Regions from separate parts of the Kitasatospora sp. NPDC085464 genome, predicted to be linked through region 1. Evidence: riboswitches for the same ligand, from Rfam matches in the RefSeq annotation. Region 1 holds a riboswitch; each other region holds the start of a gene.
The links. Region 1 has a riboswitch for S-adenosylmethionine ahead of thrC (threonine synthase). Riboswitches for the same ligand answer to the same signal wherever they lie in the genome.

Region 1 (3,253 bases):
CTGCGGGGCAGCGGTCGGGGCGGGCACGGGGCCGGCGGCGTGGTTCAGGCGGACGCGAGGCCGGCGGCGCGGAACGCGTCCAGCGTCGGGCGGATGACGGCGCTCATCCCGGCGTCGGAGACGGCGTCCAGGGTCTTCAGGCCGTCGCCGGTGTTGATCGCGACGGTCTCCTTGGCCGGGTCCAGCTGCCCGGTCTCGACCAGCTTCTTCAGCACGCCGACGGTCACCCCGCCCGCGGTCTCGGCGAAGATGCCCTCGGTCCGGGCCAGCAGCCGGATCGCCGCCACGACCTCGGCGTCCGTGACGTCCTCCACCGCGCCGCCCGTGCGGCGGGCGATGTCCAGCACGTACGGGCCGTCGGCCGGGTTGCCGATCGCCAGCGACTTGGCGATGGTGTCCGGCTTGACCGGCTTGATCACGTCCCGGCCGGCCTTGAAGGCGGCCGACACCGGGGAGCAGCCCTCGGCCTGGGCGCCGAAGACCCGGTACGGCCGGTCCTCGACCAGGCCGAGCTTGATCAGCTCCTGCAGCCCCTTGTCGATCTTCGTCAGCTGGGAGCCCGAGGCGATCGGGATCACGATCTGCTCCGGCAGCCGCCAGCCGAGCTGCTCGCAGATCTCGTACGCCAGCGTCTTGGAGCCCTCGCCGTAGTACGGCCGCAGGTTGACGTTGACGAAGCCCCAGCCCTCGCCGGCCGGGTCCCCGATCAGCTCCGAGCAGAAGCGGTTCACGTCGTCGTAGTTGCCCTCGATGCCGACCAGCTCGCCGCCGTACACCCCGGCCATGACGACCTTGCCCTGCTCCAGGTCGTGCGGGATGAACACGCAGGACCGGAAGCCGGCCCGGGCGGCCGCCGCGCCCACCGCACCGGCCAGGTTGCCGGTGGAGGAGCAGGACAGCGTCGTGTAGCCGAACGCCCGCGCCGCCTCGATGGCGCAGGCCACCACGCGGTCCTTGAACGAGTGCGTCGGGTTCCCGGAGTCGTCCTTGATGTGCAGCTGCGCGGTGAAGCCGAGCTCGCGGCCCAGGTTGTCCGCCTTCACCAGCGGGGTCCAGCCCGGGTTCAGGTTGGGCTTGGACGCGACGTCGGCCGGCACCGGCAGCAGCGGCGCGTACCGCCAGACCGAAGTCGGGCCGGCCTCGATCCGCTTGCGCAGCTCCTCGGCGCCCTCGCTGCCGAACTCGTAGGCGATCTCCAGCGGGCCGAAGCACTCCAGGCACGCGAAGCTGGGACCGAGCGGGAAGCGGGTTCCACACTCCCGACAGGACAGGGCGGCGGCGGGGCCGAGGTCCACGGAAACAGGTGCGGCAGTGTCGATAGCCATGACGGCGAGGCCTCTCTCCTCATCTTCCCCGCAGCGCGGACGCGCCACAGGCCGGAATTGGCACCTGTCCCGCCGGGGCCTGTCGTCGACAGCCGCGCGAGAAGGTTGCCGGGACGTCAACGGGCCGTTCCCTCAGTCCCTCTGGATGAGCTTGTGAAATTGTGGTGGTGCTCGACGGCGACCCCGGCGTGCATGGGTCCTACCGCTGTACGAAGACTGTATCCGAAGGCGCCAATCCTGAACGGGACCGTCCGCCACGCGAGATGACCCGTCCCACCCGACCCGCCGAGGAGACTTCCGTGCCCGCCGAACCGACTCCCGAGCTCCTCCCGCAGGCGGCGTCCTGGCTGCGCCGCCGCTCCTGGAGCGCGGCCGACCGGCCGGTCGACACCCTCCTCGCGGCCAAGGAACGCACCGGCCGCACGATCAGCGTCGTCCTCCCCGCCCTGGACGAGGAGGCCACCGTCGGCGACATCGTCCGCACCGTCCGCCGCGAGCTGATGGAACGGCTCCCGCTGGTCGACGAACTCGTCGTTGTCGACTCCGGCTCCACCGACGCCACGGCCGAGGCCGCCGCCGAGGCCGGCGCCCGGGTGGAGCACCGCGACGCCATCCTGCCCCGGCTGCCCGCCGCCCCCGGCAAGGGCGAGGTGCTCTGGCGCTCGCTGCTGGTCACCCGCGGCGACATCGTCTGCTTCGTGGACGCCGACCTGCGCGAGTTCGACCCGGCCTTCGTCTCCGGCATCGTCGGGCCGCTGCTGACCGACGAGTCCATCCAGCTGGTCAAGGCCATGTACGACCGCCCCCTCGAAGTCGCACTGAGCGGCTCCGCCGCGGGGGACCGCGCCGCCGTCCTCCCGGCCGGCGGCGGCCGGGTCACCGAACTCGTCGCCCGCCCCCTCCTCAACCTGCACTGGCCGGAACTCGCCGGCTTCGTCCAGCCCCTCGGCGGCGAGTACGCGGCCCGCCGCTCACTGCTCGAACGGCTGCCCTTCCCCACCGGCTACGGCGTCGAACTCGGCCTGCTCGTCGACGCGTTGGAGCTGGTCGGCCTGGATGCCCTGGCCCAGGTGGACGTCGGCGTCCGGCACCACCGCCACCAGGACGGCCAGGCGCTCGGCCGGATGGCCGCCACCATCTACCGCACCGCGCTCGAACGCCTCGACCGCGCCCACCGGCTCAAGGCCTCCGCCGACCTGGTCCGCCCGGAGCTCACCCAGTTCGCCCGCGACCCGGAGACCCGCGCCTTCCTCGCCCACACCCACCCGGTGACCGCCCTGGAACGCCCCCCGATGCACACCGTCCCCGAATACGCCACCCACCGATGACGGGTTTGCCACGCCGGGCGCCCGGCAACATGCCAACCATGGGCGATCTCACGACCGAACGTTCGAGTGCGACCGGCACCGCCCCCGTCCTGGTGGCCTCCAACCGGGGACCGGTGTCGTTCAGCACCGCCGACGACGGCACGCTGACCCTGCGGCGCGGCGGCGGGGGCCTGGTCTCCGGCCTCTCCGCCATCGACGACCCGAACGCCGTCTGGGTCTGCGCGGCCCTCGGCGCCGCGGACCGCAGAGCCGCCGCGGAAGCCCCCGACGGCCGCCTCGACCTGGCCGGCCACGACGTCGGCGGGCAGGCCGTCCGGATGCTGGACATCGACCCCGAGACCTTCGCCCGCGCCTACAACGGCGTCGCCAACTCCACCCTCTGGTTCGTCCACCACCTGCTGTACGCGACCCCCACCGCCCCCGCCTTCGACGCCGACTTCCGCACCGAATGGGCCGCCTACCGGGCCTACAACGCGGCCTTCGCCGAGGCGCTGGCCACCGAGGCCGCCCCGAACGCCGCCGTCCTCGTCCAGGACTACCACCTGTCCCTGGCCCCGGCGCTGCTCCGCGCCGCCCGCCCCGACCTGCGGATCGGCCACT
Region 2 (3,253 bases), on a different contig from region 1:
CTACTCCCAGCACGACCTGGAGGCGGCCTTCGCCCTCGGCCTGGACGAGTAGCGGCGCCCGGACTCAGCCCTCCCGACGCGCCCGGGCTCAGCCCTTCCGGCGGGTGTCCGCGACGCAACGCCCGCCCTCGTTGCGGTAGTTCCACGCCGCGCCGTCCGTGACCAGCTCGCGGACGGCGGTGAGGAAGCGGTCGATGTGCTCGTCCGGGGTCCCGGCGCCGAAGCTGACCCGGATGGCGTTCAGGCTGCGCTCGCCCGGCAGCGAGGGGTCCGGAGCGCCGCAGCTGGACTCCACGGCGGTGGCCTCGTCGTCCAACAGGGTGCGCACCAGCGGGTGGGCGCAGAAGAGGCCGTCGCGTACCCCGATGCCGTACTCGGCGGACAGTGCGGCCGAGAAGTGCGAGCTGTTCCAGCCCCGGACGACGAAGGACAGCACGCCCACCCGGGCCGAGCCGGCGCCGAACAGGTTCAGCACCTTGACCTGCGGGACCTCCGCCAGCCCGGCGGTCAGCCGGTCGACCAGCTGCCGCTCACGGGCCTCCAGGGCGTCGAAGCCGGCCTCGCCCAGGGCGCGGCAGGCCGAGGCGATCGCGTAGGCGCCGATGACGTTCGGCGAGCCGGCCTCGTGCCGGGCCGGGCCGGTCTGCCACTGCACGGCCACCGAGCCGTCCGTCTCCCGGGCCACCGTGCGGGTCGCCCCGCCGCCGGCCAGGTACGGCTCGGCCGCGTCCAGCCAGTCCGCCCGGCCGGCCAGCACCCCGGCGCCGAACGGCGCGTAGATCTTGTGGCCGGAGAAGGCGATCCAGTCGACGTCCAGCTCGCGCACCGAGACCCGGTGGTGCGGGGCCAGCTGGGCGGCGTCCAGCACCACCCGGGCGCCGTGCCGGTGCGCCGTCCCGGTCAGCTCGGCGACCGGCCACAGCTCGCCGGTCACGTTGGAGGCGCCGGTGACGCAGAGCAGCTTGGGGCCCTCGGGCGCCTCGGCGAGCGCGGCGTCCAGGGCGGCCACCGCCTCGGCCCGGGAGCGCGGCGCGCGCAGGTAGGTCACGTCCAGTCCGGCGTGCGCCCAGGGCAGCAGCGAGGCGTGGTGCTCGGTCTCGAAGGCGAACACCCGGGTGCCGGCCGGCACGGCGGCGGCCAGCAGGTTGAGCGAGTCGGTGGTGGCCCGGGTGAAGACGACCTGGTCGCCCTCGCGCAGGTCGAGGAACTCGGCGACGGTGCGTCGGCTCTGCTCGAAGAGGTCGGTGGACAGCTGCGAGAGGTACCCGGCGCCGCGGTGCACGCTGCCGTAGTACGGCGCGTAGGCGGCGACGTCGTCCCAGACCCGCTGCAGTGCCGGCGCGCTGGCCGCGTAGTCGAGCGCCGCGTAGCCGACCTTCTCACCGCTGGCGAGCGGGACCTGGACGTCGGAGCCGAGCACGGCGAGCGGGGCGGTGGTCTCGGTGGCGAGAGAGGACATGAGGATGCACTCCTTCAGGGGCCTGGGACCCCGGGAGTGCCACTCGTCGGGTGTCCGCGCTTGTCGCACGGACGGTTTGCCGTGGCGACCCGGTCCTCACCCAGGGCACCCCGCCACGGACGGAGGGTTGCCGGACAGCAAGCTGGGGCTTGACGCTGTCACTCATGACCTGGCGCCGACTCTAGGGTCGCGTCCGGCGGGCGGTCAAACGGGCATCCACCATCCGGACAGCCGGGGAGCCCGCGCCGGAGTTTCCGGCACGGGCTCCCAACCACCGCTTCAGCTACGGCTGGTGGCCTCCGACCAGCGCCGCAGCAGCTCCTGTGCGACGCCGGAGTCGATGGCCTCCGCCGCCCGCGCCATGCCCGCCGCGAGCTGCTCGGCCAGCGGCGCGTCGCCCAGGTCGAGCGCGACCAGCGCCGCCGCCGTGTTCAGCAGGACGGCGTCCCGCACCGGCCCGCGCTCGCCCGCCAGCAGACGGCGCGCGACCTCCGCGTTGTACGCCGGGTCCCCGCCGCGCAGCGACTCGATGCCGACCAGCTCGATGCCGACCTCCCGCGGGTCGAAGGAGGTCTCGGTGACCACCCCGTCGCGCACCACCCACACCCGTGAGGTGGTGGTGATGGTCAGTTCGTCCAGCCCGTCGTCGCCGCGGAAGACCAGCGCCGTCGAGCCGCGCCGGGCGAGCACCCCGGCGATCAGCCCGGACAGCCGGGTGTCGAAGCAGCCGATGGCGTGGGAGGTGACCTTGGCCGGGTTGGTCAGCGGGCCGAGGATGTTGAAGGCGGTCGGCACCCCGAGGTCGCGCCGCGCGGTGGCGGCGTGCCGCATCGAGGGGTGGAACTTCGCGGCGAAGCAGAAGGTGAGGCCGACCTCCTCGGCCACCTCGGCGACCCGCCGGGCGGAGAGGTCCAGCGCCACCCCGAGCTTCTCCAGCACGTCCGAGGACCCGGTGGAGGAGGAGGCGGCCCGGTTGCCGTGCTTGACCACCTTGGCACCGGCCGCCGCCGCGACGATCGCCGACATCGTGGAGATGTTGACGGTCTTCGCCCGGTCGCCGCCGGTGCCGACGATGTCCACCGCCGGGCCGGCGATGTCCAGCGGCTCGGCGTGCGCGTACATCGCGTCCACCAGACCGGTGACCTCGTCGACCGTCTCGCCCTTGGACCGCAGCGCGATCATGAAGCCGGCCACCTGGGCGGGGGAGGCCTCGCCGCTCATGATCCGGTCCATCGCCCACGCGGTGGACGAGCGGTCGAGGTCCTCCCCCTTCAACAGGGCCGTCAGGAGATCCGGCCAGGAGCGGACCACCTGCGCGGGGTCGCTACCGCCGTTCGCAGGGTTCACGTTCACCATGGCTGACTCCAGCTGTCGTCTGTCCCCCCGCTCCGGGGGGCGTCCGTACGGATGGAGCCAGCCTATCGAGCGGCGGGGCCCCCAGGGCCCCGTCTTCTCCAGTACTGAGACGCCGCCGCTCAGCGGGCGGCCGGCGCCCGCCTGGCCAGCCGGGCCCGCAGCAGGGTGGCGACCGCCTCGGCCAGCGCCACCGGGTCCACCGGGTGGGAGATCGCGGCGTCGGCCCGGCTCCAGGCGGCGAGCCAGGAGTCCTGCGGCCGGCCGATCAGCACCAGCACCGGCGGGCAGCCGTAGATCTCGTCCTTCAGCTGGCGCCCGAGCCCCAGCCCGCCGGCCGGGACCGCCTCGCCGTCCAGCACGCAGAGGTCCACGCCGCCCTTCTCCAGCGCCTTGAGCACCGCCGGGGTGGTCGCGCACTCCAGGTAGGACAGCTCCGGA
Region 3 (3,253 bases), on a different contig from region 1:
CACCTCACTCATCTGCCCGGCCCTGGACGCGAGCCGCTCGCCCGCCTGTCGTGTTGTTGAACGGAAAACGTGCTCGCGATTGTTCACCTGGGCGGCACTTTGCCGGAGGAAACCTCGCCGGGGCGCGGGACGGGCCCCGCCGCGCCCCGGCCCGGGCCGTCAGCCGGCGGCGCGCCCGGTCCGACGGCGGCGCGGATCCCGTCGCCCAGCAGGTCCGGGGTGGTGGCCCCGGCGTCGTCGGTGACCACGACCGCCGGGACGCGGGCCTCGGGGGCGAGGCCGGAGGGGCCGGCCTCGCCGGTGCGGCGGCCGGCCACCAGGGCGGCCGTGAAGGTGCCGTACCCGACGCAGTCGCGGCCGGCGTCCCCCGCCGCTCCGCCGGCCGCAGGGCGCCGAGCGCAGGGTCCGAACTGGTCCGCACCAGCGGTGCCGAGGCCGGTCCGATCGCCCCGGTCGTCTCCCGCCGCGCAGCCGGGGCCGTGGCGCCGAGCGCGTCGAGGCGCAGCACGAGGTTGCGCGGCAGGTCGGTGCCGGGCACGCCCGGGACCGCCACCGGTCTCGGCCAGCGCCGGGGCGGTGCCGGTCGCGCTGGGCGAGCCCGGACCGCCGCCGCCCGCCGTGGCGGCGGCGGGGGACGGCGGTGCAACGCAGCCCCCGACCCCTGCACGGATGGCGTGCCGCGTTCGGTTCACCCCGTTCCCGGTGTCGCCGGCCGCCGCCTCCTCCCGGCCCGCGCAAGAGGAACGCGCGTCCGGGCAGCGCGAGGCCGAACGGCGCGAGGCCGGGCAGGCGCGGCCCGGTGAACCGGTCAGGGGTGGCGCAGGGCCTCGGTGAGCCGGTGGGCCGCCTCGACGACCGCCTGGGAGAGCTGGGCTCCGGGGTGCCTGGTGAGCCGCTCGATCGGGCCGGAGACCGACACCGCGGCCACCACCCGGTTGGAGGGGCCGCGGACGGGCGCGGACACGGAGGCGACCCCGAGTTCACGCTCGCCGATGGACTGGGCCCAGCCGCGCCTCCGGACCCCGCTCAGCGCGGTGGCGGTGAAGCGGGCGCCCTGCAGCCCGCGGTGCAGCCGCTCGGGCTCCTCCCAGGCGAGCAGGACCTGGGCGGCCGCACCGACCTTCATCGGGAGGGTGACCCCCACCGGTACGGTGTCGCGCAGGCCGGAGAGGCGCTCGGCGGCGGCCACGCAGATCCGGATCTCGCCCTGCCGGCGGTAGAGCTGGGCGCTCTCGCCGGTCACGTCGCGCAGGTGGGCGAGGACGGAGCCGGCCGCGGCCAGCAGCCGGTCCTCCCCGGCGGCCGCCGAGAGCTCGGTGAGCCGGGGCCCGAGGATGAACCGGCCCTGCATGTCCCTGGTGACCAGCCGGTGGTGTTCGAGTGCCACGGCGAGCCGGTGGGCGGTGGGCCGGGCCAGGCCGGTGGCGGTGACGAGTCCGGCCAGGGTGGCGGGACCTGCCTCCAGGGTGCCGAGGATCGAGGTGACCTTGTCGAGCACGCCGACGCCGCTCGTGTTGTCCATGGATGGGTACTCCGTCTCGAATCCCGTGAGCGGCGGGTGGGCTTCGCTCACGGGGGCTCCCGGACGGGGAGCCGGGGGGGTGGTCAGCGAGGACGGGCCGGGGAAGTCGGCCGATTGCCTGCGCCGGGCACGAGACGGGTACGCGGAAGGGCCGGGGCGGAAAGCGCCCGGGCGAAGGACAGCACAGAGAGCACCGTGTCTCCTCATCTTTCCCGCGCCACAGTGGCGACAGGCCGGAGTTGGCACTGCCCCCGCACGGCACGGCGCGTACTTCGGACGCCGGGTCGAACGGGGAGTTGCCGGGGCTTCGTAGGGCCGGTCCCTCCACCCCTCTGGATGATTCGCGAGGAACGATACAAGATGCGCCGGGCCGCCCGCCAAGCCTCCCCCTCCACTCGCCCTCCGCTCGCCCTCCACTCCCCTCCCCCGGACGCGATCGGGCCGGCCACGCGGTGGTGGCCGGCCCGGGGTTCCTACGGGCCGTCGGCCCGTCGGGTGGTCAGCTCGCCTTCTTCGTGGTGCCGACGCACAGCGCCCAGATGACGAAGGCGTCGAGCGCGATCAGGACGATGGCCCAGAGCGGGTAGTAGGGCAGCCACAGGAAGTTGGCGATCATGCTCAGGCCGGCGACGGCGACACCGACGACCCGGGCCCAGGCAGCACCGCTGAACAGCGCCACGCCCGCCAGCACCAGGACGACCCCGACGATGACGTGAATCCAGCCCCAGCCTTCGGTGTTCATCGAGTAGACGTAGTGCCGGGTGACGACGATCAGGCTGTCCTTGGTGATGGCGGCGATCCCCTGGAACACCGCCATGATGCCGCCGGCGATCATCATGACCCCGGCGAAGATGGTCCACCCGGTCGCGAAGGGACGGGGCTCGGGGGCGCGGGTGCTGGGGCCGGCCCCGGCAACACTGCTGGTCATGACATTGACTCCTTCGGTGGCAACCGCCTCTCGGGCAACGGGAGACGGGAGGGACGGGCAGCCTGGCGCAGGGGCCCGGCTGCTCGCATGACGACCGCCTGGAAGGGAACAGAAGTCCTACCTTCACGGTAGGGCCGGACTCCCGTCCTGTCGTGCGCGGACCGCGACGAGGTCACGGATCGTGACGCCGCGTCCGTCAGCGGCAGGTGCCGGCCGGTGTGGGTCCGGACGACTGGTCATGGCCACCTGCGCTGTGTGCGGGGAACGGTCGGGGAGGTCCGCGTCGCGCGGACGGGGTCACTCGCCGGTCCGGCTCCCGGCGCCGGCCTCGTCGGTACGGCTGTCGGCGTCGGCCCGTCCGGAGGCGGCGAGCAGCGCCAGGACGGCGAGCACCGCGAGCAGCACCAGCACGAGCAGCAGCACCGTCAGGACGGTCGGGTGGTTCCAGAGGGCGAACACCAGGGCGACGATCAGCACCGCCGCGAGGACGAGCCACCGGCGGTGGGCGTCGGTCCAGGTCCCGACCCGGCCGGTGTGCACGCCGTGCGCGTCGCTCCAGCCGGCGACGGAGTCGGCGACGTGGTCGGCACCGCCGCGGACGGCGCGCGGCATGCGGCCCGCACCGGAGAGGTAGGCGCCGAGCGCCACCACCACGCCCAGGACGATCGCGGTCCGCAGGCTGATCCGCAGGAAGTGCAGCAGCGTGTCGAAGACCGCGGCCGCCGCGGCCGGGGACTGCACGGCGGGCGGCAGGTGGTCCAGGTAGTAGTGGCGGGCGATCACCAGGGCGATCGCCACCAGCA

Region 2: it holds a riboswitch for S-adenosylmethionine, as region 1 does, so the genes downstream of both, ACIGG8_RS13115 (aminotransferase class V-fold PLP-dependent enzyme) here and thrC (threonine synthase) in region 1, are expected to answer to the same signal.
Region 3: it holds a riboswitch for S-adenosylmethionine, as region 1 does, so the genes downstream of both, ACIGG8_RS35290 (IclR family transcriptional regulator) here and thrC (threonine synthase) in region 1, are expected to answer to the same signal.

Annotation. Positions count from the first base shown of each region.
Region 1 is NZ_JBITTM010000020.1:72,801-76,053, reverse strand. It holds gene thrC (threonine synthase) at 45-1,325, opposite strand; SAM riboswitch class I at 1,342-1,477, opposite strand; gene ACIGG8_RS19390 (glucosyl-3-phosphoglycerate synthase) at 1,625-2,653, shown strand; gene ACIGG8_RS19385 (trehalose-6-phosphate synthase) at 2,692-3,253, shown strand, end outside.
Region 2 is NZ_JBITTM010000012.1:124,596-127,848, forward strand. It holds gene ACIGG8_RS13110 (Lrp/AsnC family transcriptional regulator) at 1-52, shown strand, start outside; gene ACIGG8_RS13115 (aminotransferase class V-fold PLP-dependent enzyme) at 89-1,459, opposite strand; SAM riboswitch class IV at 1,511-1,629, opposite strand; gene trpD (anthranilate phosphoribosyltransferase) at 1,739-2,815, opposite strand; gene ACIGG8_RS13125 (hypothetical protein) at 2,935-3,253, opposite strand, start outside.
Region 3 is NZ_JBITTM010000053.1:57,392-60,644, reverse strand. It holds gene ACIGG8_RS35295 (hypothetical protein) at 84-317, opposite strand; gene ACIGG8_RS35290 (IclR family transcriptional regulator) at 809-1,522, opposite strand; SAM riboswitch class I at 1,723-1,865, opposite strand; gene ACIGG8_RS35285 (hypothetical protein) at 2,022-2,450, opposite strand; gene ACIGG8_RS35280 (hypothetical protein) at 2,748-3,253, opposite strand, start outside.